DNA from 3 places in the Actinomadura napierensis genome. Region 2 is predicted to be linked to each of the others. Evidence: riboswitches for the same ligand, from Rfam matches in the RefSeq annotation. Region 2 holds a riboswitch; each other region holds the start of a gene.
What was found. A riboswitch is a leader RNA that binds a small molecule or an ion and turns the genes downstream of it on or off. The one in region 2 is predicted to bind cobalamin.
Positions count from the first base shown of each region.

Region 1: linked by a shared signal. The riboswitch ahead of bluB (5,6-dimethylbenzimidazole synthase) and the one ahead of ABD296_RS34175 (ribonucleoside-diphosphate reductase subunit alpha) in region 2 are both predicted to bind cobalamin.
Region 3: linked by a shared signal. The riboswitch ahead of ABD296_RS22190 (CbtB domain-containing protein) and the one ahead of ABD296_RS34175 (ribonucleoside-diphosphate reductase subunit alpha) in region 2 are both predicted to bind cobalamin.

Region 1 is NZ_BAAAMR010000059.1:11,239-20,552, reverse strand. It holds gene ABD296_RS28835 (RNA polymerase sigma factor) at 1-45, opposite strand, end outside; gene ABD296_RS28830 (YciI family protein) at 36-392, opposite strand; gene ABD296_RS28825 (DUF6069 family protein) at 412-813, opposite strand; gene ABD296_RS28820 (RNA polymerase sigma factor) at 771-1,361, opposite strand; gene ABD296_RS28815 (hypothetical protein) at 1,491-2,123, opposite strand; gene bluB (5,6-dimethylbenzimidazole synthase) at 2,169-2,783, opposite strand; cobalamin riboswitch at 2,818-3,009, opposite strand; gene ABD296_RS28805 (DUF4260 family protein) at 3,047-3,466, opposite strand; gene ABD296_RS28800 (hypothetical protein) at 3,648-5,081, shown strand; gene ABD296_RS28795 (class I SAM-dependent methyltransferase) at 5,098-5,796, opposite strand; gene ABD296_RS50665 (MFS transporter) at 5,922-6,473, shown strand; gene ABD296_RS28785 (MarR family winged helix-turn-helix transcriptional regulator) at 6,488-6,934, shown strand; gene ABD296_RS28780 (M48 family metalloprotease) at 6,957-8,051, opposite strand; gene ABD296_RS28775 (acyl-CoA dehydrogenase family protein) at 8,198-9,314, opposite strand, start outside.
Region 2 is NZ_BAAAMR010000078.1:2,314-11,627, forward strand. It holds gene ABD296_RS34125 (AMP-binding protein) at 1-55, opposite strand, end outside; gene ABD296_RS34130 (AMP-binding protein) at 52-1,734, opposite strand; gene ABD296_RS34135 (hypothetical protein) at 1,871-2,044, opposite strand; gene ABD296_RS34140 (class I SAM-dependent methyltransferase) at 2,090-2,731, shown strand; gene ABD296_RS34145 (sigma-70 family RNA polymerase sigma factor) at 2,634-3,554, opposite strand; gene ABD296_RS34150 (FMN-dependent NADH-azoreductase) at 3,631-4,326, shown strand; gene ABD296_RS34155 (group II truncated hemoglobin) at 4,337-5,104, opposite strand; gene ABD296_RS34160 (copper resistance CopC family protein) at 5,179-5,718, opposite strand; gene ABD296_RS34165 (YcnI family copper-binding membrane protein) at 5,715-6,431, opposite strand; gene ABD296_RS34170 (hypothetical protein) at 6,508-7,119, opposite strand; cobalamin riboswitch at 7,227-7,454, shown strand; gene ABD296_RS34175 (ribonucleoside-diphosphate reductase subunit alpha) at 7,548-9,314, shown strand, end outside.
Region 3 is NZ_BAAAMR010000039.1:32,083-41,396, reverse strand. It holds gene cimA (citramalate synthase) at 1-1,301, opposite strand, end outside; gene ABD296_RS22210 (cold-shock protein) at 1,720-1,959, shown strand; gene ABD296_RS22205 (hypothetical protein) at 2,037-2,609, shown strand; gene ABD296_RS22200 (branched-chain amino acid aminotransferase) at 2,679-3,782, opposite strand; gene ABD296_RS22195 (3-isopropylmalate dehydrogenase) at 3,958-5,013, opposite strand; cobalamin riboswitch at 5,144-5,335, shown strand; gene ABD296_RS22190 (CbtB domain-containing protein) at 5,369-5,602, shown strand; gene ABD296_RS22185 (CbtA family protein) at 5,612-6,340, shown strand; gene ABD296_RS22180 ((2Fe-2S)-binding protein) at 6,337-7,047, opposite strand; gene serA (phosphoglycerate dehydrogenase) at 7,585-9,171, opposite strand.

The sequences.
Region 1 (9,314 bases), on a different contig from region 2:
GCCGTCCAGGTCCACCCGCCCGAGCCCGTCCACGCTCAGTCCCACTGCGCGTCTTCGAACGGACGCACCTCGATCGGGGCCCCGCAGGCCAGCGCGCACTTCTCGGCCCAGGCCAGCGCCTGGTCGAGGTCGTCGCACCGGATCACCCAGAACCCGCCGAGCTGCTCCTTGGTCTCGGCGAACGGGCCGTCGGTCATCGTGGTGGTGCCGTTGCCGGGGTGGACGACGGTGGTGGCGGACGAGCCCAGCAGGCCGCCGACGAACACCCACGTACCGGCGGACTGCATTTCGGTGGTGACCTTGCCCGTCCGGGCCTGCTGCGCCTGCAGTTCCGCTTCGGACGGCTGCGGCGCGCTCTCGTCGAACTGGACGGCGAGCAGGTACTTCTTCACGGTGAACTCCTCCGAGGGATCAGGCGGACAGGCGGCGGGCGATGGCCGGGATCACGATCGCGGCGGCCACCAGGTGCGTCATCATCAGCAGCATCTTCGTGGCCGCGGCCGCGTCCGCGAGCACATCCGGCACCAGTGACAGCGCGGTGAGCACGATCGTGGTGCGGACGAACGCCGTACGCGGACGGCCGGCAGCGCGGGCCAACACGAGGGCGAGCACCAGGCCCACCACGGAGAAGACGGCGGTCAGCATGGCGAACCCGGTCAGCGGGATCGCCTTCCCGCCGACGGCGAGGCTGATCCCGGCGGACTCGCCCACGGCGGCGACGGCCGCAGTCGCCGCGGCGGCGACCGCCGCGGCGGTCAGGCCACCGGTGATCAGCGGCTTCGCGGGAACGGTGGTGGTGGTCGTGACGGACATCGTGTGCCTCCGGTGAGGGGCGGCCGGCCCGTTGCCGGCCTCTCACCTTGGCTACGAACCGGCTCGACGCCAATCGACACCACAGCAGAAAAATCAGAAAACGCACCCATCGGCCGGGCCCGCTGCAGTCCGGCCAGGGCCGGGCTCAAGCCGAGGCTCGCCGCCGCTACCGCCGAGGTCACGCTGCTCTCGTGGCTCTCCACGGCGTCGGCGGTGTGCATTCGCGCCATCGCCCGGTAGCGGCGCAGCTCGTCGCGGCGGTGACGGCTGATCAACCGGGTCGCGATGCCGTAGAGCCAGGGCCGCGCCGACGCGTGCGCCGTGTCGAACGCCGCGCGGCGCCGGAAGGCGATCAGGAACGTCTCGGCCGCGATGTCGTCCGCGGCGTCCGCGCCGAGCCGCCGGTCCACGTAGCGGTGGATCTGCGCGTAGTGCCGGTCGAAGAGGTCCGCGAACCGTTCGGGGTTCCGCCGGGCCGCGGTGATGACGTCGGCGTCGGACGGCTCCGGCCCGGTTGATCTGCTCGTCTCAGAGGGGGCGCCCGTCACGGCTGGTCCCGCGATGCTGGGGGAGTGGCCATGGGGGACCCTTCTGGCGGCGTGGAGGGTGGTCACGTCCTTGATTGCCCGGAACCGCCCCGACCCTTCTCGCGGCGGCGGGTCGGTGACCGCGGCCGGTCAGGGGGCGGCGGGTGAGCGTCCGACGGCGTCCTGTGCGTGGACGGTCGTGAGCACCATGCCGGCCAGCTCCGGCACGGACCGGCCGGTTCCCGTGTCGATGCGAGCGAGGCCCAGCCTGTCGACGGCGTCCAGCATGAGGGTCTGGTAGCGCTCGGTACGGGCGAGGAACCGGTTCATCAAGTGCCGTTCCGTGGGCGTGGACTCGTCGTAGCGGCCGGACGCTTGCACCCGGGCGCGCAGGACGGCGGGGTCGGCGGTGAACCACACGGCGGCCGTGTGCGGGACGGCCAGTTCTGCGACGCGGGCCGGCCAGAGCGCCGAGCCCTCCAGGACGAGTCCGGGGCCGGGCCCCGTCGCGTGATCCGTGACGATTTCCGCGATGCGGGGCCACAGCCTTTCGTAATGGTCGAGGACGGACCTGATCAGCTCATCGGTCGTGAGCGTCGCGTAATGGTCGGCGACGTGCGGCGGGACCTCGCGCTCCGGGGTGCGCCAGGGCCGTCCGGGGTGGCGTGCCAGGTAGTCCGTCGACCTGTGCTCGAAGCCGAGCTCGTCCGCCACGGCGGCCGCGATGGTCGACTTTCCGGTGTTCGACGTCCCTCCGATCAGTACCACCCGTATTTCGCCCATGGCGGCGACCTTACTGTCTGGGGCCGGACCATTCGGGTGCCGCGTTCACCAGCGGTCGTGGTGGAGGGCGGCGTCCAGAGGACGGCGCCGGCGCCAGCCGTGCCGTTCGAGATCGGGGACCGTCTCCAGGTGCGTGACCGGGCCCAGGCACAGCCAGGCGACCGGCCGGATGCCCTTCGGTATGCCGAGGAGGTCGCGCAGGTGCGGCTCCCGGTAGAACGACACCCAGCCGACGCCCAGGCCTTCGGCCGTGGCCGCCAGCCAGAGGTTCTGGATCGCCAGGCACACCGAGTACAGGCCCGCGTCGGCGATCGCGTGCCGTCCGAGGACCGCCGGGCCGCCGCGCTCGGCGTCGTAGGTGACCACGATCGACAGGCTCGATTCGAGCACCCCGTCGATCTTGATGCGGGCGAAGCGTTCGGCGGCGTCGCCGGTGAGGGCGGCGGCGAAGGCGTCGCGCTCGGACTGGACGTGGTCGTGGAAGGCGCGCCGGACGTCCGGGTCGCGGACGACGACGAAGTCCCAGGGCTGGGAAAGGCCGACGCTGGGCGCGGCATGCGCCGCCGTGAGGACCCGGTCGAGGACGTCCTCCGGGATCGGCGCGCCGGTGAACTCGGCGCGCACGTCGCGGCGGCGGTGGATGACGTCGTAGAGGTTCATGGGCAGGCTCCCGCTGCGGTCGGGCCGCCGGGACGGCGGCCGTTGGAGCGAGGCCGGTCTTCGGACTCCCGGATCGACGCTGGGCCGCCCGCCTTCCCGGCCTGAGGGCCAGTGGCCGCGCTCGCGCGCGTGGGCGGCAGCTCCCCGGTCACCGCGGCGGGCCCGTGCCGGATTCGCACCGGCTTCCCGATTCTCCCCGAGGGGCACCTCGCGTCAGTTCATGCCATCGGGGATCGTACCGGCACCGCCGGGAGCGGGCGAGGTCAGCGGCGCTGGAAGCCGTCCTTGGTGCGCAGGCCGTAGCCGGCGGCGCGGTCGATCGAGATGTGGGCGAGCCAGCCGCAGAGACCGGCGAAGATCGGCGCCCACGTGATCGGTGAGACGGTGTAGAGCGCCATCAGCGCGAGAGGGATCAGCGCGCGGTGCGCGGTGTTGTAGTACGGGACGGCGCGCGCCGGAAGCTGCCCGCGTTCGACGGTGTGCGCGTCGCGCGCCCCCGCCAGGAACGTCAGGTCGGGCGCGATGAAGAACGCGACCGCGACCAGCGCCGCGAGCCAGCCGTGGTTGAGGCCTTCGATAACGGCGAACGCGCTCCAGAACAGCGCGTTCGCCGCCCAGGCGACGCGGCGGGCGACGAGCGGGACGGAGTGCTTGCGGACGCTCGGGACGGTGACGCTGCTCATGGCCTGCGGCCCTCCTGCTTGGCTAATGATGTTAGCTACAAGCTAAGGCTAATAACCTTAGCTGTCAAGCTATGTCGACGAGGAGGGGTCGGTCGGGCGAGCGCCTCCGGCCCTGTGGGCGCCGGGCGCTCTGCTCGGAAACATCCCCGGGGGAGTGGATCTTCACTAGGGTTCTGGGGCCATGTCCCATTGGAGCCAGCGCACGCAGATGCGGTTATGGATCGTCGCCGTCGCCATTACCGCAGAACCGACGGTGAGGGGCGTCGTCATCTCACTGTTGGGCGTGAAGAGGGGCGCCCAGGGCTATCTCAGTGTCATCGCTTCCGATGCCTGCCAGGGGTGGTCGCACCAGTCCGAACTCTGGTCCGTTCCGGGATACTGGCTGCTGCACGGCTTGCCGATCCTGGTCGTTTTGCCGGCCTTCCTCTTGTGGCTGATGGTCCGGCGGCGGTTCGTCGGCTGGGCGACGGCGGCGGTGCTCGCATTCGTGACATTGGCCGAGCCGGCTCTCTACGGCTACGACGTGGCGCGCTGGGGGGAGCAATGCGTTGGTCTGTGGTTGCCGATGGGCGGCTGGGGGGCTGTGCGCTGGGCGTACGGCGCGGTGCCCCTGGTCCTCATTCTCGTTTCGACCTACCGGCCCGGTCCTCGGATGCCTCGCCTGGTCTGCGGGACGCTCGTCGCCGGACTCGTCCTCTGCGCCGCCGCCGACCAGGAGACGCCGCCCCGCTATGCCGCGAGCGGGGCCGACTGCAGGCATGCCGAACGCGCCGACATGTCAGGGAAGGTGCCGTTCACGCAGGTGATGGCGAAATTGTCGCAGCGTGAAAGGGAGATCGCCTTCCTCTGCTCCGTTCGTGGTTACACCCTGGGCTATGGGGGCGGATCGCCGCATGGCGACCTGCTTACCGACAGCGAACAGATCGAAATCGGACGGCGTGCATGCCGTGGAGAGTCGCTGTGGAGCGCAGGAATGCCGCGAGGCATCATCCCGCCGGCGATTCAGCAGATGGCCTACCTGTGCCCGGAGACGGCGGACGAACGGCGAGTAGCCCAGGAGCGCTCGACAGCGGCCCTCCACGCGCAGTACAAGCAGAACGTGGCGAAGGCATTGGCGACCTGCCGGCGCGGCATTCCGGCGGGGTTCCATCCCGTCCGGCAGGCCACGCGGGTCATCGATGGCGGGGAGAGCAGCAGCTACCTGGTCGGCGACGAAGGGAGCTCAGGGAAATCCCTCGGCGCAGCCGTCCATGATGGCCTGGTCGCGAGCGGCGACGGCGAAGCCACCGTCATCACCGGGACCGAGAGCCGGCTGTGCGTGACCGTCCGCGCCTACAAGAAGGCGCCGCCTCTCGCGCTCAAGGGCTGGGAACGCGTCGCCGAAGTGGGATTCGACAGCGCGAAGGGGCACGCGTTGCTGACGGCGATGGACGGCCCCCTGCCCTTCCCGGCCGTGACCGTCGCCGGCCCGGGTCACTACCGGCTCCGCGTGTACGTGCGCGGCCGTCGGGCGCCCGAGACCCTGATGGACGAGCCTCCCAACGAGCGGCATCTTCTCGTCGTCTTCCCCGGAAAGGGGATGAAGCCGAAGACCTACAAGAACACCGAGCGCTGACGCCGGGCCGCAGGGGTCAGAGGGGGCGGGCGGCGATCCAGCCGCCGTCGTCGTCCAGGAAGCGGTCGAAGCGCAGGCCCGCCGCCTCCAGAACGGTGGGGAGCTCGTCGTCGCCGAGCTGCCGGGACGTGAACGAGTGCGTCCAGCGCCGCTCGCCCATCCGGTACTCGATCGTCGCCACGACGAGCCCGGGCGCCGGGCGCTCGACGTCCGTCATGCGGTATTGGACCCCGTCGTGGGCCCATTCGCGCGGGGCCGCCTCCGCGTGCCAGCGGGGCGTCTCGCGCTGCATGATGACCACGCCGTCCGGCCGGACGTGCCGCCCGCAGGCCGCGAGGAGGGCGTCCCGGTCGCCGTAGTTGACCAGGTACGACATCAGCAGCACGCAGCCGAACCGGTCAGGCAGGTCCAGATCCTGGATCGGCGAGCACACGGTGCGCGCACCCTGGATGCGGGCCAGCATCGCGGCCGAGTCGTCCACGGCCGTCACCGGGTGGCCGAAGTCGAGCAGGGGGTGGGTGACCCGCCCGGCGCCCGCGCCCAACTCCAGGATCGGCGTGCCGGCCCGGATCGCCGTATGGACGAGCGCGGCGCTCGCGATGTCCGGCGGCATCGCGGCGTAGAACTCGACCGCCGAACCGTCCTGCGCGATCTCGCCGGGCCCCGTCCCGGCCGTTCCCGTCCCCGCCATAGCGTCGCCTCCTTGCGCTGCCATGATCGAATGGTCGGTGCGCCGTCCCGCCGCCGTCAAGGCGCGCGGACCCGGCCCGTGGTCAGGCGGCCGTCGCCGCGGACGGCCATCTCGGGGACGAGCGCGACGCCGCGGCCGAGGGCGGCCATCTGCTCGCCGCCCTCTACCCCGACCCGGACGAGCGGTCCCGGCGGATCGGCGCGCTCGTTTCGATCACCGGCCTCGGCATCGTGGCGGGGCCGGTGCTCGGCGGCGCGCTGGTGTCGCTCGCCGGATGGCGGCCGGTGTTCCTGGTGAACATCCCGGTCGCGGCGCTGGCGCTCGCGGTCTCGCGCGGGCTGAGCGGATCCGCGTCGACCTGGTCGTGGCGGTCGCGTCGCAGCTCGTCTACTACGGCCTGCTTCACGCTGACCCAGTGGATGGTGGACGCGCGCGGCCTGACGCCCCTGCAGGCGGGCCTGGCGTTCCTGCCGATGACCGTCCCGGTGGCGTTCGTTGTGGACGGTGTTCGCCGTGCAGGTGCTGATCGGGGCGGGCAGCCCGCTGGCGATCCCGCGCTCGGTGTGGCGCCCTCGGTACGCTGGCCGCGACCGGGTCCGTGCTGGTCGCGGTCGCGGTGCCGGTGGCCGTGGTGGTGGCGCTCGCCGGGCGCCGGCCCGAAGCAATTCGACAGCTTAAACTGGACAGCTTGGCCTGAATAACTTAGGATGGTGTCATGGACGACACCGCGCAGGCCATCTCGCCGTCGGCCGCCCGCGCCGCCCGTGAGGTCCGGATCGTGTTCAGCCGGCTGCGCCGCAGGCTGCGGGAGATCGGCGGCGGCCACGACCTCACCCCGTCGCAGACGGCGGTGCTCAGCCGACTGCTCAAGGACGGCGCGGCCACCGCGAGCGGGCTGGCAGCGGCCGAACGGGTCCGTCCGCAGTCCATGGCCGCGACGATCGCCGCGCTGGAGGAGCGCGGGCTGATCCGCCGCGACCCCGACCCGCAGGACGGCCGCCGACAGCTGGTCACGCCGAGCGACGCCGGCCGCGAGTGGGTCGAGGGGTCCCGCCAGGCCCGGGACGAGTGGCTGAGCCGCGCCCTGCAGGACCGCTGCACCGAGGAGGAGCGCCAGACGGTCCTGAAGGCGTTCGCCGTCCTGGACCGCCTGGTCGAGTGACCGGCGCGGCGGAGCGGCCGGGTCAGGACGCCGCCGCGCCGGACCCGGCGGACAGCCGCCGCAACCGCTGGTCCATGCCCGGATGCTGCTGGAACACGTTCCACAGGCGCCCCGTGCGGTGGCGCGTCGCGTTCGCCTTCGCGAGCTTCTCCAGGCCGCCGCGCAGCGCCTCCTTGGAGATGGTCCGGGCCGCGTAGTCGTCGGCGGCCCGCTCCATCCGGATCCCGGCGAGCCCCTGCACGAGGAAGATCGCGGGCACCGCCAGCAGCGACAGCGTGCTCGTCACCGCGTGCGGGAGCCCCGCCGCCCGCAGGCCCGCGAGCGCCAGCGTCAGAACGGCGATGGACCCGATGTAGCAGCCCACCTTGATCAGCTGGTGCTTCTTGCGGATGTGCGCGACCTCGTGGGAGAGGACCGCCGCGAGTTCCTCGGAGTCCAGCTCGTCGAGCAGCCGGTCGGAGATCAGCACGTAACGCCAGCGAGGGAGGACGCCGGACGCCATGGCGTTCCCGAGCCGTTCGGCTCCGGTGTCCAGCACCCGGACGTCGGCGATCCGCACGCCCTGCTCGCGGCACAGCGCGAGAAGCCGCTCGCGCCGTTCCGGGTCCATTCGCCGGGTCTTGAGGGCCAGGCGCATCATCAGCGGCGAAATGAGCACGAACAGGACCGTCCAGAGGCCCAGGAAGGCGGCGAACGCCATCGGCAGACGGGCCGAAAGCCACATGATGGGACGCAGTGCCGCCAGCCAGAGCAGGCCCGGCAGCATCATCACCGCCGAAAGGCGCAGCAGGCGGCTCAGTGCCTGCCCTGGACGCCATTCCACGCCCCGCAGGCGAGCGCGAACAGGCTGGACGGCGGCGAGCAGGCCGGCCAGCTCAATGGCGAAGACGACGAACAACAGCACGGCGAGGACGGGGCTTTGCGTGCCGTGATCGCCGTGCCGGAGATGAATCAGGCCCTCGGCTTTCAGTTCGACGACCGCCGCGGCGCACAGAGCCGGGAACGGCAGCGTTCCGGCGATGGACGCCCGCTGGATCCGGTGCATTTTCTCTTCGGCCGGGCCCTCGCCGCGTTCCACTCGCCGGGCGTACCAGCCGAGAGCCACGGGTAAGAGCACCGCAATGAGTATCGCTATCACGGCGCCATGCCTACCCGCGGCTCGCGAGCCATTCCTGTCCAGTTGATATTGGGCCCATACGAGATGGCCGAATCGGCCGCCGCGCCGTGTCCGCTTCTCCGCGGAACCGCTCTGCGGCCGGGCCGTCAGGACGGCGGCAGGCCGAGGGCGCGGGCGATCAGCATGCGCTGGACCTCCGAGGTGCCCTCGCCGACCTCCAGGATCTTCGCGTCCCGGTAGAAGCGGCCGACGGCGTACTCGTTCATGAAGCCGTAGCCGCCGAAGACCTGCGTGGCGTCGCGGGCGTTGTCCATCGCCGCGTTGGACGCGACGAGCTTGGCGATCGCCGCCTCCTTCTTGAACGGCTCGCCCGCCAGCATCTTCGCCGCCGCCGCGTAGTAGGCGAGGCGGGCCGTGTGCGCGCGGACCTCCATGTCGGCGATCTTGAACTGCATCGCCTGGTAGCGGCCGATCTCCTTGCCGAACGCCTGCCGCTCGCCGGCGTAGCGGAGGCACTCGTCCACGCAGCCCTGCGCCAGGCCCACCGACAGCGCGGCGATCGCGATCCTGCCCTCGTCCAGGATCCGCAGGAACTGCGCGTAGCCCCGGCCGCGCTCGCCGACGAGGTTCTCCGCCGGGACGCGGACGTCGTCGAACGACAGCTCGCGGGTGTCCGACGACGACCAGCCGACCTTGGAGTACTTGCGGCCGACGGTGAAGCCGGGCGTGCCGCTCGGCACGATGATCGTGGAGATCTCGCCGTCGCCGGTGAACGCGGTGACGGTCACGAACGCGGTGATGTCGGTGCCGGAGTTGGTGATGAACGCCTTCGACCCGTTGATCACCCACGAGTCGCCGTCCAGCCGGGCCGTGGTGCGCATGCCGCCGGGGACGTCGGAGCCGCCGCCGGGCTCGGTCAGCCCGAACCCGGCGAGCTTCTCACCGGACGTCAGCACCGGCAGCCAGCGCGTCTTCTGCTCGTCCGACCCGAACCGGTAGATCGGCATCGCGCCGAGCGAGACGCCCGCCTCCAGCGTGATCGCCACGGACGAGTCGACCCGCGCCAGCTCCTCCAGCGCCAGGCAGAGCGCGAAGTAGTCGCCGCCCATGCCGCCGTGCTCCTCGGGGAACGGCAGCCCGAACAGCCCCATCTTGCCCATCGCCGCGACGATCTCGTACGGGAACTCGCCGCGCTCGTACAGGTCCCCGATCACCGGGGCCACGGTCTCGCGCGCGAACCGCTCGACGGTGCGCCGCAGCTCC
Region 2 (9,314 bases):
TCGTGTCGCCGAGCAGCGGCGTCGCCGAAACGCCGGACGCGTACGAGAGGGTCATCGGTGGTCCTCCTCGCGGAACTCGCCGGGCGGCCGGTCGTCCGCGCCGGGATGCTTGCCGATCTCCGCGGTCCGCAGCTCCACCCGGCGGATCTTCCCGGAGATCGTCTTCGGCAGCTCGCCGAACTCCAGCAGCCGCACCCGCTTGTAGGGCGACAGCTGCGCCCGGCTGTGCTCGAAGATCGCCTGCGCGGTCTCCGCGGTCGGCTCCCAGCCCGCCGCGAGCGTCACGTACGCCTTCGGCACCGCGAGCCGCACCGGGTCCGGCGACGGGACCACCGCCGCCTCGGCCACCGCCGGATGCTCGATCAGCACGCTCTCCAGCTCGAACGGGGAGATCTTGTAGTCGGACGCCTTGAACACGTCGTCCGCGCGCCCGACATAGGTGATGTATCCGTCCTCGTCCCGGGAGCCGATGTCGCCCGTGTGGTAGAAACCGCCCGCCATCGCCTCCTCGGTGCGCGCCTCGTCGCCGTGGTAGCCCGTCATCAGCCCGAGCGGCCGGTCCTCCAGATCGAGGCAGATCTCGCCCTCCTGGCCCTGCTCCCCGGTCAGCGGGTCGATCAGCACCACCTGGTAGCCCGGCACGGGACGTCCCATCGAGCCGGGCTTCACCTCCTGGCCCGGCGTGTTGGCGATCTGCACGGTCGTCTCGGTCTGCCCGAACCCGTCGCGGATCGTCCGGCCCCACGCGTCCTTCACCCGCTGGATGACCTCGGGGTTCAGCGGCTCGCCCGCCGCGACCACCTCGCGCGGCGGCGTCGCCAGCCGGCCGAGATCGGACTGGATCAGCATCCGCCACACCGTCGGCGGCGCGCAGAAGCTCGTCACGCCGCACCGCTCCATCGCGTCCAGCAGCCTGTCGGCGTCGAACCGCGCGTAGTTGAAGATGAACACGCACGCCTCGGCGTTCCACGGCGCGAAGATGTTGCTCCACGCGTGCTTCGCCCATCCCGGCGACGAGATGTTCAGGTGGACGTCCCCGGGCCGCAGCCCCAGCCAGTACATCGTCGACAGATGCCCGGCCGGGTAGGACGCGTGCGTGTGTTCGACCAGCTTCGGCTGCGCCGTCGTCCCGGACGTGAAGTACAGCAGCAGCGTGTCCGACGACATCGTCATCCCGTAATGGGACAACTCGTCACCGCCCTCATAGGCGTCGGCGTACCGCAGCCACCCGTCCACCGGCTCGCCGACCGCGATCCGCGTGAACTCGCCCTCCAGACCGTCGAACTTCCCGGCATCCGTCGAGGCCGCCACCACATGGCGGGCCCGGCCCCTCGTGAGCCGGTCCTGGAGATCCGCCGGGCCGAGCAGCGGCGTGCACGGGATCAGCACCGCGCCGAGCTTCATCGCCGCGAGGACCGTCTCCCACAACTCGACCTGGTTGCCGAGCATCAGCACGATCCGGTCGCCGCGCCGCACCCCGGCCGCCCGCAGCATGGTCGCGACCTGGTTCGACCGCCGCGCCATCTCCGCGAACGAGTACCGCTCCTCCGCCCCGTCCTCCTGGACGATCCACAGCGCCGGCGCGTCGTTCCCCTCGGCGATCTTGTCGAACCAGTCGAGCGCCCAGTTGAACCCCGTCAGCACCGGCCAGCGGAACTTCTCGTACGCGGTCGCGTGGTCGTCGCGATGCGCGAGCAGGAAGTCGCGCGCCGCGCGGAACTCGACAGCGGGCATGATCTCTCCTCGTCACCGCACGGACACCTGGTCAGGGGCATGGTCGGACATCCCGAGTGACCCACGCCACCCCCGAACGGGGGTAGGCGAGTCAATCTGGGAGGGGCGACCCCCCAGACCCCCCGGCAACTGCTTCCTACCCGCCCGCGACGAACGTGGACCGCAGAAGACGCGCCATGTGCTCGCCGACGGCCGCCATGGTCGTCGCCGCCATGCCGTGCTCCTCGACGAGCTCGCGCGCCGCGCGCGGCAGCGCCCCCCGGGACCGCCGGCTGCGCGCGTTCCGCGGCTCCTCGATCGACCTCGCCATGGCCCCATGCTCGCACCCGGTGCCGCCGCCGTAGGGTCGTCGTCCATGACCGCCTCCCACCTGGACGGCACCCGTACCGCCTACGACGGTGTCGCCGACCTCTACGCCCGCCTGTTCACCACCACGTTCCTCGACCGGCCGCTGGATCTCGCGATGATCAACGCGTTCGCGCAGCTCACGCGGGATTCCGGGCCGGTCGCCGACCTCGGCTGCGGGCCCGGGCACTTCACCGGCCACCTGCGCTCGCTCGGCTGCGACGCGTTCGGCGCGGACGTGTCCGCCGAGATGATCCGGATCGCCCGCGCGGCGCACCCGGGCGTCCGGTTCGACCAGGCCCCGATGACCGAGCTGGACGTGCCGGACGGCTCGCTCGGCGGCGTCCTGGCCTGGTACTCGATCATCCACACGCCGCCGGAGGAGGTGCCGGAGCTGCTCGCCGCCTTCCACCGGATGCTGGCGCCCGGCGGCCACCTGCTGCTCGGCTTCTTCACCTCCGACACCGCCGAGTGCGTCCCGTTCGACCACAAGGTGGCGCCCGCGCACCGCTGGCCCATCGACACCGCCGCCGAACTGGTGGAGAAGGCCGGCTTCACCGAGATCGGACGGCTCCGCCGCGAGCCCGCCGAGGGCGAGCGCTACCGCCAAGGCCACCTCCTCGCCCGCAAGGAGCCGCGACGGCGAGGGTGAGGCGGCGGAGGCGCGGCGGGTCGGCGATCACGGTGTAGCCGGCGACGCGGTCGCCCTCGACGGTGATCTGGAGGACGGCGGCGAGGCGGCCCCGCGGCGCGACGACCAGGCCGATCGCGCCGTCGACCAGGGCGATGCGGGCGTTCCGGGCGCGCGCCGGGTTGGCGGCGGTCTCCCCGGCGATGCGGTGGGCGCCCCGGAGCTCCGCCGCCGGCTCGGCCCGCCGGAACGCGTCCGGCGCCAGCACCGCGAGCAGCGCGTCCATGTCGCCGGAGCGGGACGCGGCGAGGAACGCCTCCACCACCTTCCGCTGGCGCGCGAGGTCGGCGGCGGGCAGCGCGGGCGCCCCGTGCACGCGCAGCCGCGCGCGGCTCGCCAGTTTCTTCGCGGTCGCGGGCGTCCGCTCCACGATCCCGGCGATCTCCGCGAACGGCACGGCGAACAGGTCGTGCAGGACGAACGCGACGCGCTCGGCGGGCGCCAGCCGGTCGAGGACGACCAGCATCGCCAGCCCCACCGCGTCGGCGAGCAGCGCCTCCTCCTCGGGGTCGCGGCCGTCCGCCCGCTCGACTCCGGTGAGGCCGCCGAACTCCTCGCCCCTGCGCCGCCGCGCCCGGAGCATGTCGAGGCAGATCCGCCCGGCGATCGTGGTCAGCCAGCCCGTCACGTTGGCGACGTCTCCGGCGCCCGCGCGGGACGCCCGTAGCCAGGTCTCCTGGACCGCGTCGTCCGCCTCGTCCAGCGATCCGAGCATGCGGTACGCGACCGCCCGCAGGTGGCCGCGGCACTCGTCGAACCGCTCGGCCAGCGCCTGCTCGTCCATCGGTCCCCTTTCGTCGTCGCGGGTCGTCATATCGGTGGGAACCAAGGACGACATCGGAACGAAGGGGCGCTCACTCATGCTATCGGCCCGTGACCAGGCCACCTCGCTGCTGCACCTGGACTCCAGCCACTCCGGCGACTCGATCACCCGGCGGCTGTCCGCGCGGTTCGCGGAGGTCTGGAAGGAGCGGCACGGCGCGTCCGAACACCGGTACCGCGACCTCGTCGCCGAGCCGGTGCCGCCGATTTCCGCGGCCTATTGCGCGCTGGGACGCCGCGTGGAGAGGAACGGATACGTCCCGCCCGCGAAGGTGGACGCGCTCATCGAGAACGGCGCCGAGGAGCGGGAATGGGCGCTGACCCTTCCGCTGATCGAGCAGTTCCGGGACGCGGGCACCGTGCTGATCGGCGCGCCGATGTACAACTTCTCGGTGTCCGCGTCGCTGAAGGCGTGGATCGACCGGGTCACCTTTCCCGGCGCGTACTCCGACCCGGACACCGGCCAGAGCCTGCTGCGCGGCAAGCGGATCGTCGTCGTCACCGCGCGCGGCGGCGCCTACGGCCCCGGCGCGCCGCGCGAGGGCTTCGATTTCCAGGAGCCGTATCTGCGCGCCTACTTCGCCAATCTCGGCATCGCCGACGACGACGTGGAGTTCGTCAACGCCGAAATGACGCTCGCCGACCTCGTCCCGCACCTGGCGCGGTTCAGGGAAATGGCGGCGGAATCGCTCGCCGCGGCGCGGGAGGCCGTGACCGAACTGGCCTCCCGCTAGCGGCGGCGGGTCACTTGGACGGGACGTACGGCGGGGCGACGCCCCAGCCCCAGTGCGGCATGGGCGCTTCGAGGGGCGGCGTCGCGCCGGGCTGGGAGTTGGCCAGCGCGATGCGGGTACCCCACTCGATGTAGGACGCGAACGCGGCGCGGAACTCGGGGTCGGCGGGCAGGCCGACCTCGTCCGCCGCGTCCATGAGCAGGGTCGCCCAGCGGCGGCGCTGCGCCTCGGTGATCGCCTTGCCGAGGTGCTGGCGGACCATGTGGTGGTAGCCGCCGCGCTCCTGGCTGTAGCGGTCGGGGCCGCGGAACACCTCGCTCAGCCAGATCGCGACCCACGTGGGGTGGTCCGGGGGCATGTGCTCGAACAGCGGGATGAGCAGCTCGTCCTTGAGGACCTTGCCGTAGAAGACCTTGGTGAGGTTCTCCAGTGCCTCCGTGCCGCCGGCCCAGTCGTACATCGTCGGGACGGACGAGCCGGCGCCGCGTACGGGCGTCCGCTCGTAGTGCCGCATCTCCTCGATCTGCTGGACGTACGGCTTGATCTCGGCGAAGAAGGCGGGGAAGTGCTCGCCGGAGCGGAAGCCCTGCGAGTGGTCCTCGGCGGACGTCCAGCAGATCCGCAGGATGTAGCACTCGGGCTCGTCCACGCAGCGGGACAGTTCGAAGTCGACGCACTGCGGCGCGGCGGCGAGGGGGACGGCGGCGCGCGCGTAGGCGGCCTCGAACTCCTCCGCCTTCGCCCGGTCGATCCGGTAGCGGATGTACTCGACGATCACTGAACCCCCAAGGCGCGAGCTTCCGGTCGGGTCATCAATGTAATCCTGTAATCACCCGACCGGAAGCCCCATGATCATTTTTCGCCGGAAGCTCCCGACGAGCGCCGGTACCAGGCGAACCCGCCGCCCACGACCACCACGACGGCGGCGATCAGGCCGATCCACAGCCACCCGGACGAGCCGTCCGAGGCCCGCCCGGACGCCTTGGAGGCCGACGCCGAGGCCGACGCAGCCGGTGCCGCGCCCGCCGATCCGGTGACGGTGAACTTGTAGGTACCGCTGATGGGGTGGCCGTCCGGCGACACCACGCGCCAGCCGACCGTGTAGACCCCGTTCGGCAGCGTGCCCTTCACCGCCTCGGTGACCTTGTTGTCCACCGCCTGCGGCGCGCCCGACTCGTGCCGGCCGCCCTTGGCGTCGGTGATCACCACCTGCGGCAGCTGCACCGGGTCCGCGTAGGTCAGGACGACCTGCGCGGGCGGCGCGACCGTCGCGTCCTGCCCCGGGCTGGCCCCGGTGAGCGAGGTGTGCGCGGAGGCGGGGGACGCGGTCAGGGCGAGCGCGGCGCCGGCGGCGGCGATCCCGGCGGCGGCGCGCCGGACGGCCCGGGTCACGCCCGGCTCCGCGCGCGGGACAGGCCGTAGCCGCCGACCGCGATGCCGATCACGCCTACGCCGATGCCGACGCCGCCGAGCACCCGCGCGGTGCCGTCGTCCGAGTCCGCCTCGGCCTTGGCGGCGGCGGGCTTCGACTGCGCGGTGAGCCCGGCGGCCGCGGTGTCGGCGGCGCCCTTCGGGGTGAGCTTCAGCGTGGGCGCCGGGTGCTCGGGCTCGTTCGAGCCGTCGCCCGGGTCCTGCTCCCACTTGACGACCTGGCCGTCGGAGTAGGTCTGGTCGGCCTTGAAGGTCATCGTGTCGGTGTTGGTGGGCAGCGGGCCGAGCGAGACGTCGAACTCCTGGAACTGGCCGGGTTCGATCTTCCCGCCGGACCAGGTGATCTGGGTGACGGCCTTGGTCAGCTCGCCGCCCTCGGTCTTGACCGGCGCCGGGAGCTTGGACTCCACGACCTTCGCCGTCCAGCCGGGGACGGGGCGGACCGACACCGACGAGACCGGGTGGTCGGCGGGGAGGTCGACGACGAGCTTGGTCGTGTCGGCCTTGTCCTCCTCGTTCGGCACCCGGAACGAGATCTTGGCGTAGGAGCCCTGCTCGGCGGTCTTGGGGTTGACGGTGACGTGCGCGGACGCGGCGGTGGCGAGCGCGATGACGCCGAGGCCGGCCAGCGACGCGACCGCGCCCAGGCGGCGGGCGTGCGACAGGGAAGGCAAAACGGAACTCCGTTCGAGTCGTACGGGTCGGACCGGACACGCCGGGACCGGCGTCCGGTGACGTACGGCGCTCCGCTCAGAGGTGAGCGAGCGCCCTCGAACGCGGCGGGGGTCCCCGCCGGACGACCTGGTGCCGGAGCGCACGTCCCGTGGCCATGGCGCCGGCCGCCACCGGCACCACGGGGGTACGGACCGGACGCTCCGCCGGTTCAACGAGCAGCAGGGCGAGCAGCAGCCGGATCGGGCGGTCGGCGGCGGACGCCACGCGCCGCGCCAGCGACCACGCGGCCCGCTCGCCGCGCCGCAGCCACCACGCCGCGACCACGGCCGCCGCGCAGTGCGCGAGCGTCATCGAGGTGCCGGGGCCGTGCATCGGCATCGCCGCGCCGTGCCCCGCCTGGACGGCGGCCTCGCAGTGGCGCATGCCGTCGGTCGCGCCCGTGAACAGCGCGTGCAGCGCGAACTGCCCGCCGAGCAGCCCGCCCGTGATCGTCGGGAGGGACCGCTCGTGGCCCGCGAGCGCCAGCGTGACCACCAGCACCGCGCCGAACCCGGCGAGCACCGCCCAGCCGGGCACCGGCTCGTGCGACGCCAGGGCGTGGCCGAGGGTCGCCAACGACACGCAGACGGTCGCGAAGACGACTGCGCGCGCGGTGCGGAAGACCGGCTGCCGGGGACGCGGGGACATGACGGGGACATCGTCCCACCTCCGTCCGGCCGGCCGCATCCGACCCCGGGAACCGGTCCCGACGCGCCCTACATGTTGGGGTTGCGCAATGAGGATCAACAAGATGTAGGGTTCAACCCCGTGCTGGTTCGCCCCCGCCGCTCGCGGCGGGGGCGTCGTGAGAGGGAACCCGGTGAGAGTCCGGGACTGCCCCGCAGCGGTGAGCGGGAACGACCGCCGTCACAGGCACTGAACCGGGCGACCGGATCGGGAAGCGACGGCCAGTAGGTCGCGTCTCCGGCAGGAGGCGCGGGCGCCCGCGAGTCCGAAGACCTGCCATGCACGCCGTACGTCCGAGGCTTCGCGGGTGAGCCGGGGGACGGTGCGCGGCAGCATGCCGTCGCGCCCGTTCGCACGCCCTCGCGAGGCCGGCTCACGAGGGAGAGAACGTGACAGTCACCATGCGGGCTCCGGCGGAGGCGGCCGCCACCGGGGGGATCGCCGCCGAGGTCGCGGCGGCCTGCGCCGGCATCGAGGGGACCGCGCCGGAACGGGTGCTCGGCGCGGTCCGGGGCGGCGCCGGCGCGAGCGCCGCCGACCTGCGCGACCTGGCGACCCGGGAGGCCGCCGCGCTCGTCGCGGTGGAGCCGGGGTACTCCCGGGTCGCCGCGCGGCTGCTGGCCGCCCGCGTCCGCGACGAGGCGGCCGAGGCCGGCGTCCGGACGTTCGCCGGGTCCGTCGCCGCCGCGCACGCCGAGGGCCTCCTCGCGGACGGCCCCGCCGCGTTCGTCGCCGCCAACGCCGCGGCCCTGAACGCGCTCATCGACGAGGACGCGGACGACCGGTTCGGGTACTTCGGGCTCCGCACCCTCTACGACCGCTACCTGCTGCGGCATCCGCGCACCCGGCTCGTCCTGGAGCGCCCGCAGCACTTCCTGCTCCGCGTCGCCGTCGGGCTCTCCGAGAGCGTGGACGAGGCGGCGGAGCTGTACGGGCTGCTCAGCACGCTGTCGTATCTGCCCAGCTCACCGACGCTGTTCAACTCCGCGGCCCGCCGCCCGCAGCTGTCGTCCTGCTTCCTGCTGGACTCGCCGCGCGACGAGCTGGAGGCGATCTACGAGCGGTACGGGCAGGTCGCGCGGCTCAGCAAGTACGCGGGCGGGATCGGGATCTCCTGGACGCGGGTCCGCTCGCGCGGGTCGCTGATCCGGGGGACGAACGGGCACTCGAACGGGATCGTCCCGTGGCTGCGCACCCTCGACGCGTCCGTCGCCGCCGTCAATCAGGGCGGCCGCCGCAAGGGCGCCGCCTGCGTGTACCTGGAGCCGTGGCACGCCGACGTCGAGGAGTTCCTCGAGCTGCGCGACAACACCGGCGAGGACGCGCGCCGCACCCACAACCTGAACCTGGCGAACTGGATCCCGGACGAGTTCATGCGCCGCGTCGAGGCGGACGAGACGTGGTCGCTGTTCGACCCGAAGGAGGTCCCGGAGCTGACCGACCTGTGGGGCGACGCCTTCGACGCCGCGTACCGGGCGGCCGAAAAGGAGGGCCGGTACGTCCGGCAGGTCCCGGCCCGCAAGCTGTACGGGCGGATGTTGCGCACGCTGGCGGAGACCGGCAACGGGTGGATGACCTTCAAGGACGCCGCGAACCGGGCCTGCAACCAGACCGCCGAGCCGGGCCGGACCGTCCACCTGTCCAACCTGTGCACCGAGATCCTGGAGGTCACGGGGGACAACGAGGCGGCCGTGTGCAACCTCGGGTCGGTGAACCTGGCCGCGCACGTCTCGCCGTCCGGGGTGGACTGGGACCGGCTGCGCGCGACCGTCCGGACCGCCGTCCGGTTCCTGGACCGCACCATCGACCGCGGCTTCTATCCGACGCCCGAGGCGGAAACGGCCAACCGCAAATGGCGTCCCGTCGGGCTCGGGGTCATGGGCCTCGCCGATGTGTTCTTCACGCTGCGGCTGCCGTTCGACTCCGCCGAGGCCCGCGAGCTGTCCACCCGGATCGCCGAGGAGATCGCGCTCGCCGCCTATGCCGCGTCCGCCGACCTCGCGGAGGCGCACGGGCCGCTTCCGGCCTACGCCGAGACCCGCACCGCGCGCGGGAAGCTGCACCTCGACCACTTCCCGGACGCCGCGCCGACCCGTCCCGCCGAATGGGACGCGCTCCGCGCCCGCATCGCCGACGTCGGCCTGCGCAACTCGCTG
Region 3 (9,314 bases), on a different contig from region 2:
CCCTCGCCGGTCGCGATGATCCGCTCGCCCTTGGCGTGCAGCTTGACGGTGGCCTCGCTGACCATGGAGCCGTCCGGGCGGCGCTCCACGATGGACCGCCACGACTCGACCTCGAAGTGCCGCTGCCGGACGCCGGTCAGCTCCTCGCGCAGCAGCAGCTCGAACGAGGCGTCCGCGGCCTCGAAGGTGTAGCCGGTGGACTCCAGCTCCTTGACCTTGTCCACGACGGCCTTGGCCTTGTCGCCGGACAGGTCGTAGCCGAGCTCGCGGCCCTTGAGCTCGACGGACGCGCGGCCGGCCATGCTGGAGACCAGCATCCGCATGTCGTTGCCGACGGTCGCCGGGTCGATGTGCTGGTAGAGGTCCGGGTCGACCTTGACGGCGGAGGCGTGCAGCCCCGCCTTGTGCGCGAACGCCGACAGGCCCACGTAGGGCTGCTGGGAGCCGGGCGCGACGTTGGTGACCTCCGAGACCGCGTGCGCGATCCGGGTCATCTCGGCCAGCTGCCCGTCCGAGACGAGGTCCATGCCCCGCTTGAGCTGCAGGTTCCCGATGACGGTGAACAGGTTGGCGTTGCCGCTGCGCTCGCCGTAGCCGTTCGCGCAGCCCTGCACGTGGGTGGCGCCGGCCTTGACGGCGGCGAGCGAGTTGGCGACCGCGCAGCCGGAGTCGTCGTGGCAGTGGATGCCGACGCGGACGCCGAGCCCGACGACCTCGTCGACGACGTCGGCCAGCTCGTCCGGCAGCATGCCGCCGTTGGTGTCGCAGAGCGCGACGACGTCCGCGCCCGCCTCGGCGGCGGTGCGGACGGCCTCCAGCGCGTAGGCGCGGTTGGCCTTGTAGCCGTCGAAGAAGTGCTCGGCGTCCAGGAAGACTCGTTGGCCCTCCGCACGCAGGTGGGAGACCGTGTCGCGGATCATCGCGAGGTTCTCCTCCAGTGTCGTGCGGAGGGCCAGCTCGACGTGCCTGTCGTGACTCTTGGCGACCAGGGTCACGACGGACGCGCCGGATTCGCGCAGGGCGGCGACCTGGGGGTCATCGGCCGCCTTCACCCCGGCCCGGCGGGTCGCGCCGAACGCGGTGAGCCGCGCGTGCCTCAGGTCCAGCTCTGTCAGAGCCCGCCTGAAGAATTCGGTGTCCTTGGGATTGGCTCCCGGCCAGCCGCCCTCGATGAAGCCGACGCCCAGGTCGTCGAGGTGGCGCGCGACGGCGAGCTTGTCGGTGACGGAGAGGTTCAGCCCCTCCTGCTGCGAGCCGTCGCGGAGCGTGGTGTCGTAGACGTGGAAGTCGTCGCCTTGCATGGTCGGTTCCCCCAGGGATGGGTGATCAGCGCCAGGACACAAAAAAGACCCCTCACGGACGTGAGAGGTCTGCGCGCCGGCGTTGTCCCGTTAGATGCCGGCGCGCCAGCCGATAATGACGAGGCTGTGGCGCATGATGCGACCCAGTCTGCCACACCCTCCCACGTGCATGGACATTTGTCTCGGATGTTGAGACGGGCGCCGCCGCGCCGGGTCCGCAGAACACGCCGGATCCGGGCTTGAACCGACCTGTCACACCCACGCCGCGAACATCGATCTATTTCACGGCATCAGGGTGCATTGAAGGACAGAAAATGCGAGCCCAAGGTTAAGTAAGGTTTTCGTCGCGTAAATGCGCTTGCGCATTGCCCTGCAAATGACCGAGGATCGCGCTGTCCGCCGGATGAGGGGATTTCCGATGAGCGGTGAACCGGTTCGCGGAACGGTCGCGTCCTGGGACGACGAGAACGGCTGGGGGGTGCTGGTCTCGCCGGACCTCCCCGGCGGGGTCTGGGCGCACTTCTCCGTCGTGCGCACCGAGCCGGGCGGCTTCGCCTCCCTGGATCCCGGTGAGAGCGTGCTGTTCACCTGGGAGGAAGCAGAGCAGGACGGCTACGCCTACCGCGCGCTGGACGTGCGGAGGGCCGGCCGGAACTGAGGATCCCGGCGGCGGACCCGCCACGGCCGCCCGCCGGCTCCGGCGGACGGCGACCATTTCCGAAGGGAATGCCTGGAATGCGCATGCAGAGTTTCGGCCGGACGGCCCTGATCACCGGAACGGCCCTGACAATGGCGCTCGGCACCGTGTCGGCCGCGTCCGCCGCGTCCGCCGCCGGCCGTCCGGAGCGCGCCTCCGCGACGCGCGCGGCTCATTACTTCGTGTTCACGAAACGGCAGCAGGGATTCGCGCACCGGGACCGGATCGGCGCGTTCCACGCGCAGGTGAGGCTCACCGGGCGGTACTCCCGGCAGTACCCGATGCCGTGGTCGTTCCAGATCACGAGCAAGAAGCTGCGGGCGATCGCGCGGGGCCGGGCGGTCTGCACCGCCACCGGCCTGAACGGCCACTACCACGACCGGCACGTGATCCCCGTCGGCTACGTCTGGCACTCCACCGTCAAGCCGCACCGCGTCCGCAAGGTCTACGCCCTGTCGGGCACCTGCACCTTCCCGGTGCAGGTCAACGGCAGGCCCGGGCGGGCCTACGTCGGGTTCGCGTTCCACTACGCGATCAACCCGGACTCGCACGGGGTGAGCCCGAAGACCGCGGGCTCCGCGGTCACCACCACCGTGCGCTTCGGCCGCTGACCTGGCCGCACATGACGGCGCCCGATGGCGCGCACCCGGGGACGGGCGCGCCATCGGGCGCTTCCACGATCAGACGATCTGGTGGACCCAGCCGTAGGGGTCCGGGCGGGTGCCGTACTGGATGCCGACGAGCTCCTGCCGCAGCCTCATGGAGATCTCGCCGGGCTCGCCGTCCCCGATCGTCCACTCCCGGTCGTTGCCCTTGACCCGGCCGACCGGGCTGATGATCGCGGCGGTGCCGCAGCCGAACACCTCGGTGATCTCGCCGGACGCGCAGCCGGCCTGCCACTCGTCGATGCTGATCTTGCCCTCCTCGGCGGGAATGCCGAGGTCGGGGGCGAGCTTGAGCATCGAGTCGCGGGTGACGCCGGCCAGCAGCGTGCCGGTGAGCGACGGGGTGAGCAGCCGGGCCTGCGCGCCGGACCCGTAGACGAACATCAGGTTCATCGAGCCGACCTCCTCGACCCAGCGGTGCTCCACCGCGTCGAGCCAGACGACCTGGTCGCAGCCCTGCTCGACGGCCTCGGCCTGGCCGGCGAAGGACGCGGCGTAGTTGCCGCCGAACTTGGCCTCGCCGGTGCCGCCGGGCGCCGCGCGGGTGTAGTCCTGTGACAGCCACACCGACACCGGCTTGATGCCACGCGGGTAGTACAGCCCGGACGGGGAGGCGATGACCATGAACAGGAACTCGTTCGCCGGGCTGTTCACGCCGAGCGCGCGGGTCGTGGCGAACATGAACGGCCGCAGGTAGAGGCTGTGCCCCTCGGAGTCGGGGACCCACTCCTTGTCGGTGCGGACGAGCAGCTCGACGGCGTCGACGAACAGCTGCTCGGGGATCTCCGGCATGGCCATCCGCTTGGCGGAGCGGTTCATCCGGGCCGCGTTCATGTACGGCCTGAAGGTGACGATCGAGCCGTCCGGCTGCTTGTAGGCCTTGAGGCCCTCGAACAGCTCCTGGGCGTAGTGGAACACCTGGCTGGCCGGGTCCATCGGGATCGGCCCGTAGGGCTCGAGCCTGGCGTCGTGCCAGCCGCGGTCCGCCGAGTACCGGATGGTGACCATGTGGTCGGTGAAGTACCGGCCGAAGCCCGGATCGGCCAGGACGCGTTCGCGCTCGGCGGCCGTCGCGGGCCGCTCGGTCAGCGTGATCTCGAAGTCCAGGGTGTCGCTCATCGCCGTTCGTCCTCTCCCGATCGCCGGTGCGGCTCCATTGCCGCTGCGGCGTCCTTAGTCCCTATTGTCGTACTTCGTTCCTCGACCCCACTCCTCGCACGCGGCGCATACGGAAACCGGGCGCGCCGCGAGGCGCGCCCGGAGTGTCCCTGCTCGTAGCCGGAGAGGCGCGCCCTCAGCCCGATACTCGCTTGGCGATCGCGTCGCCGATCTGGGCGGTCGACCGCGTCCCGAGGGCGCCGCGCTCGGCCAGGTCGTCGGAGACGGCCTGCTCGACGCGGCGGGCGGCGCCGTCCGCGCCGATGTGGTCGAGCAGCATCGCGACCGACAGGATCGTGGCGGTCGGGTCGGCCTTGCCCTGCCCGGCGATGTCGGGGGCGCTGCCGTGCACCGGCTCGAACATCGACGGCGCCGTCCGGTCGGGGTTGACGTTCCCGGACGCGGCGAGCCCGATGCCGCCGGCGATCGCGGCGCCGATGTCGGTGATGATGTCGCCGAACAGGTTGTCGGTGACCACGACGTCGAAGCGCTGCGGCTGGCCGACGAAGAACATGGTGGCCGCGTCGACGTGGCAGTAGTCGGTGCCGACCTGCGGGTACTCCGCGCCGACCCGCTTCAGCGTGCGCTGGTAGAGGTCGCCGGCGAAGGTGAGGACGTTGTCCTTGTGGACCAGTGTCAGCTTCTTGCGGGGGCGCGACGCCGCGACCTCGAACGCGTACCGGACGACCCGCTCGACGCCGAAGGCGGTGTTGACGCTCTCCTGCGTGGCGACCTCGTGCGGGGTGCCCTTGCGCAGGACGCCGCCGACGCCGGTGTAGGGGCCCTCGGTGCCCTCGCGGACGACGACCATGTCGATGTCGTCCGGCGTGACGTCCGCCAGCGGGGTCTTCACGCCCGGGAACAGCTTCACCGGGCGGAGGTTGACGTAGTGGTCGAGCTCGAAGCGGGTCCGCAGCAGCAGCCCGCGCTCCAGCGTCCCGCTCGGCACGCTCGGGTCGCCGACGGCGCCCAGCAGGATGACGTCCTGGCCGCGCAGCTCCTCCAGCACCGAGTCGGGCAGCGTCTCCCCGGTCCGGTGCCAGCGGGCGGCGCCCAGGTCGTAGGAGGTCTGCTCGAACGCGAGGTCGCCGGACGGGGCGACGGCCTCGAGGACCTTCAGTCCCTCGGCGACCACCTCGGGGCCGATCCCGTCACCGGGGATGACGGCCAGACGAATGCTGCGGGAAGCCATGGGCGTACTGTACTGCAAACGTCTCACTGCTTGGGCTTTCATCTCATATCCCGGTACGCGGGTCTCGCCGCCGGCGGCCGGGGCGTCACCTTCGTCACTCTTCGCGGGGTTGACGGGCCGGGTGCGAGAGGAGACGCTCTCCTCGACAAGTTCACATCGAGGCGACGGTGCGCAGGAACCTGGTGCGAATCCAGGACGGTCCCGCCACTGTGACCAGGGAGTCTCCCCCGCTCGACGACCACGACCGGCACGCGCCGGCGGGAAGGTCGGAGGGAGACGGCGATCTGGGAGTCAGGACACTGACCCGTCGTCCTCCCGCAACCGGGGCGAGTGCACCCCGTGAGGAGAACCCGACATGGCCGAGTCCGCCGTACCGTCCGCCGCGTCCCCGCAGGCCGAGCCGTCCCCCGCGCCGCTGCGCCTGCCGATCCGCGACATCGTCCCCTGGGCGGTGCTGGCCGTGGCGCTGGCCGCGATCCTGATCTACTTCGTCGGCGCCGAGCAGGGCGCGACGTCGGTCTTCGGCGGCACCTGGGTGCACGAGTTCACCCACGACGGCCGGCACCTGCTCGGCTTCCCCTGCCACTAGGCCGGGCCGATGATGAGAGCACTGCTTGTCCGCGGGATGCTCGCGGGCCTGGCCGCGGCCGCCCTCGCACTGGTCATCGCCTGGCTGTACGGGGAACCGCAGGTCGGGCACGCCATCGCGTTCGAGGAGGCGAAGGCGCACGCCGAGCACGCCGGGCACGAACCCGAGGTCGTCAGCCGCACCGTGCAGCAGACCGCCGGCCTGATCACCGCGATGGCGGTGTACGGGGTGGCGCTCGGCGGGCTGTTCTCGATCGCGTTCGCCTTCGCGTCCGGGCGGCTCGGACGGCTCGGCGCCCGCGCCACCGCCGCCCTGGTCGCCCTCGCCGGGTTCGTGGCGATCGAGCTGGTGCCGTTCCTGAAGTACCCGGCGACGCCCCCGGCGGTCGGCAACCCGACGACCATCGGCGGCCGGACGGCGCTGTACTTCTGCATGATGGCTCTGGGGGTGCTGGCGACGACCGCGGCGGTGATCGTGTGCCGCCGCCTCGTCCCCCGGCTCGGCGCCTGGAACGCGGTCACGGTGACCGCGATCGGCTACGCCGTCCTGCTGGCGGTCGTGTACCGGCTCACGCCGAAGCCCGACGCGATCCCGGAGCACTTCCCCGCGACGGTCCTGTGGAACTTCCGGATCGCCTCCCTGGGCGTCCAGCTCGTCCTGTGGGCCACGATCGGGCTGCTGTTCGGCTACCTGACGGAACGGGCCGGCGCCCGCCGCCGGTCCCTCGCCCCCGCCTAACCGGAGCGACCGGGCGCCCGGCGGAGACCGCAGTCCCCGCACATCTCCCCGCCGGGCGGGACGCGGTAGTACAGGCAGCAGTTGCGGCGGACGAATCCGCGCGGGCCGAACGCCCCCGCTCCCGCGAGCGGGGGCCGGGCCAGCAGTTCGCGGACGAGGGCGCCGCGGAAGGGGTCGCGCGGGCCGACGTTCAGGCCGCCGGCGAGGGCGGAGGCCGCGTTCCCCCACAGCAGGCCGTCCGCGAGGCGGGAGACGGCCCGCATCGTGGCGCGCAGCGGCTCCAGCTGGCCGGTGACGACCGCGTCGTGGACGAGATCGGCGGCCTCGGCCGGGCCGTCGGCGCGCCATCCGCGCGGGTCGGCGAGCCAGAGGGCGATGGGCGCGCCCGGCGCCCATCGCCAGTGCAGGCCGGACAGGTCGGGCACGATCCCGTGGACCGCCGCCGCGACGACCGGCGACCACAGCCGCGACGCGAGGCCCTGGAACAGGATGGACGCCGCGACGCGCCGTTCGCCGGTGCCGAGCCGCTCGGCGTAGCGGTCGGTGAGGTCGGCGAGCCGGACGGGGTCGCGCTCGGGCAGCGGCCGCCACGTCGGATCGGCCTCCTCGGCCGGATCGGTGGTGATCGCGAAGTACGGCCCGAGGCGCCCGGCGGCGCGCAGGGCCCGCGCGACCTCCTCGGTCCCGGCGGGCAGGGGCGGCGGCATGGGCTTCACCCTGCCATGCCGCCGGTGCCGTGCCGACCGGAGGGCCGTGCCGACCAGAGGGGCGTGCCGACCGGAGCGGCTAGCGGGAGGGGTGGCCGCCGTTGTCGCGGCGGTCCAGGGCCGTCTGCAGGGCCCGGGCCGCCTCTTCGGCGGCGTCGTCGGCGGGCGCGTTGGTCCAGGTGGTGTCGTTCATGATCGCTCCGAATCGCTGAGGCTGGTGCCGGAGGGCCGCCGGGACGCGCGGTTCGCGCGTGTCCGGGCGCGGGATCGGGCTCATGGCCGGGCGGAACCTCCGCAGCGGTGCCGGCCTGCCGATATCAGGCCCCGCTGCGGCAGCGAAGGATTACCGCGAAAAGCCGCATGATTACGAACCACGCTACCCGCCGTCCGGGCGGCTGTCCCGACCCGTGGCGTAAAATCTCAACATATGAGACGCGATCAGGTTCGCGACATGCCACGGGCGGGCGCCGGCACGATCGCCGGACGCCCGCCCGCGGCGGTGTCCCGAGCTGCTCTCGGTACCAGGTGCTCCCGGTCCTAGTCGAGGTCCACGCGGCGGCCCATGTCGGCGCCCACCTCGGCGGTGATCGCGTCCACGAGCTGCGCCGGGATCCCCGAGTCGACGGTCAGCGCGATCAGCGCCTTGCCGCCCTTGGCGTCCCGGCCGACCTGCATGCCGGCGATGTTGACCGCGGCGTCGCCGAGCAGCTTGCCCACCGCGCCGACGATGCCCGGGCGGTCGACGTAGGAGAAGAACGCCATGTGCGCGGTCGGCACCAGCTCCATGTTGTAGCCGTTGATCTCGATGATCCGCTCGGCGTGCTTCGGGCCGGTCAGCGTGCCGGACACCGACACCACCGCGCCGTCGGCCATCGTGCCGCGCACCTGCACCACGTTGCGCCAGTCGGGGCTGTCCTCGCTGGTGGTGAGGGTGACCTCGACGCCGCGGTCGCGGGCCAGCAGCGGCGCGTTGACGAACGTCACCGCCTCCTCGGTCACGTCCACGAACACGCCCTTGAGCGCGGCGAGCTCCAGCACCTTGACGTCGTGCTCGGCGATCTCGCCGCGCACCACCACGTCGAGGCGGACGGGGACCCCGCCGGCCAGCGCGGTGAAGATGCGGCCGAGCTTCTCGGCCAGCGGCAGGCCGGGCTTGACGTCCTCGGCGACCGCGCCGCCCTGGACGTTCACCGCGTCCGGCACGAACTCGCCGGACAGCGCCAGCTTCACCGAGCGGGCGACCTGCGTGCCGGCCTTCTCCTGCGCCTCGTGGGTGCTGGCGCCCAGGTGCGGGGTGACCACGACGTTGTCGTGCACGAACAGCGGGCTGTCGGTGCAGGGCTCGCTGCTGAACACGTCGATGCCGGCGCCGGCGACCCGGCCGTCCTTCAGCGCGAGGTCGAGCGCCTCCTCGTCGACGATCCCGCCGCGCGCGGCGTTGACGATCCGCACGCTCGGCTTGACCTGGTGCAGCTCGCGGTCGCCGACGAGGCCGAGGGTCTCGGGGGTCTTCGGCAGGTGCACGGTGATGAAGTCGCTCTCCTGGAGCAGCTCGTCGAGGGTGACGAGCTTGACGCCGAGCTGGGCGGCCCGCGCGGCCTGCACGTACGGGTCGAAGGCGATCACGTTCATGTCGAACGCGGCGAGGCGCTGGGAGACCAGCACGCCGATGCGGCCGAGGCCGAGCACGCCGACGGTCTTGCCCTGCAGCTCGACGCCGGTGTACCTGGAGCGCTTCCACTCGCCCTGCTTGAGGGCGGCGTGGCCCTGCGGAACGTTCCGCGCGGTGGCCAGCAGCAGCGCGATCGCGTGCTCGGCGGCGGTGACGATGTTGGAGGTCGGCGCGTTGACGACCATGACGCCGGCCTTGGTGGCGGCCTCCACGTCGACGTTGTCGAGGCCGACGCCGGCGCGCGCGACCACGCGCAGCCTCTTGGCGTGCTGGAAGACCTCGGAGGTGACCTTGGTGGCGCTGCGGACGATCAGGGCGTCGACGTCCGCGACGGCGGGCAGCAGCTTGGCCTTGTCGCTGCCGTCGACGTGACGGACCTCGAAGTCGGATTCCAGCACGGCGATGCCGGCCGGGGAGAGCTCTTCTGCGACGAGGACGACGGGCTTGCTCAAGGAAACAGTCCTTCGGGAAGTCGGATGTTCGGCTGATGTGCAGGTGAAGTCGCGAGTCACCTCGTCGTGCCCTCGCCCCCAGCGGCGAGTCTATCCCCCGGCGGGCGGCGGGGTTCGCGGCAGGGAAACACCGGCCGGTAACT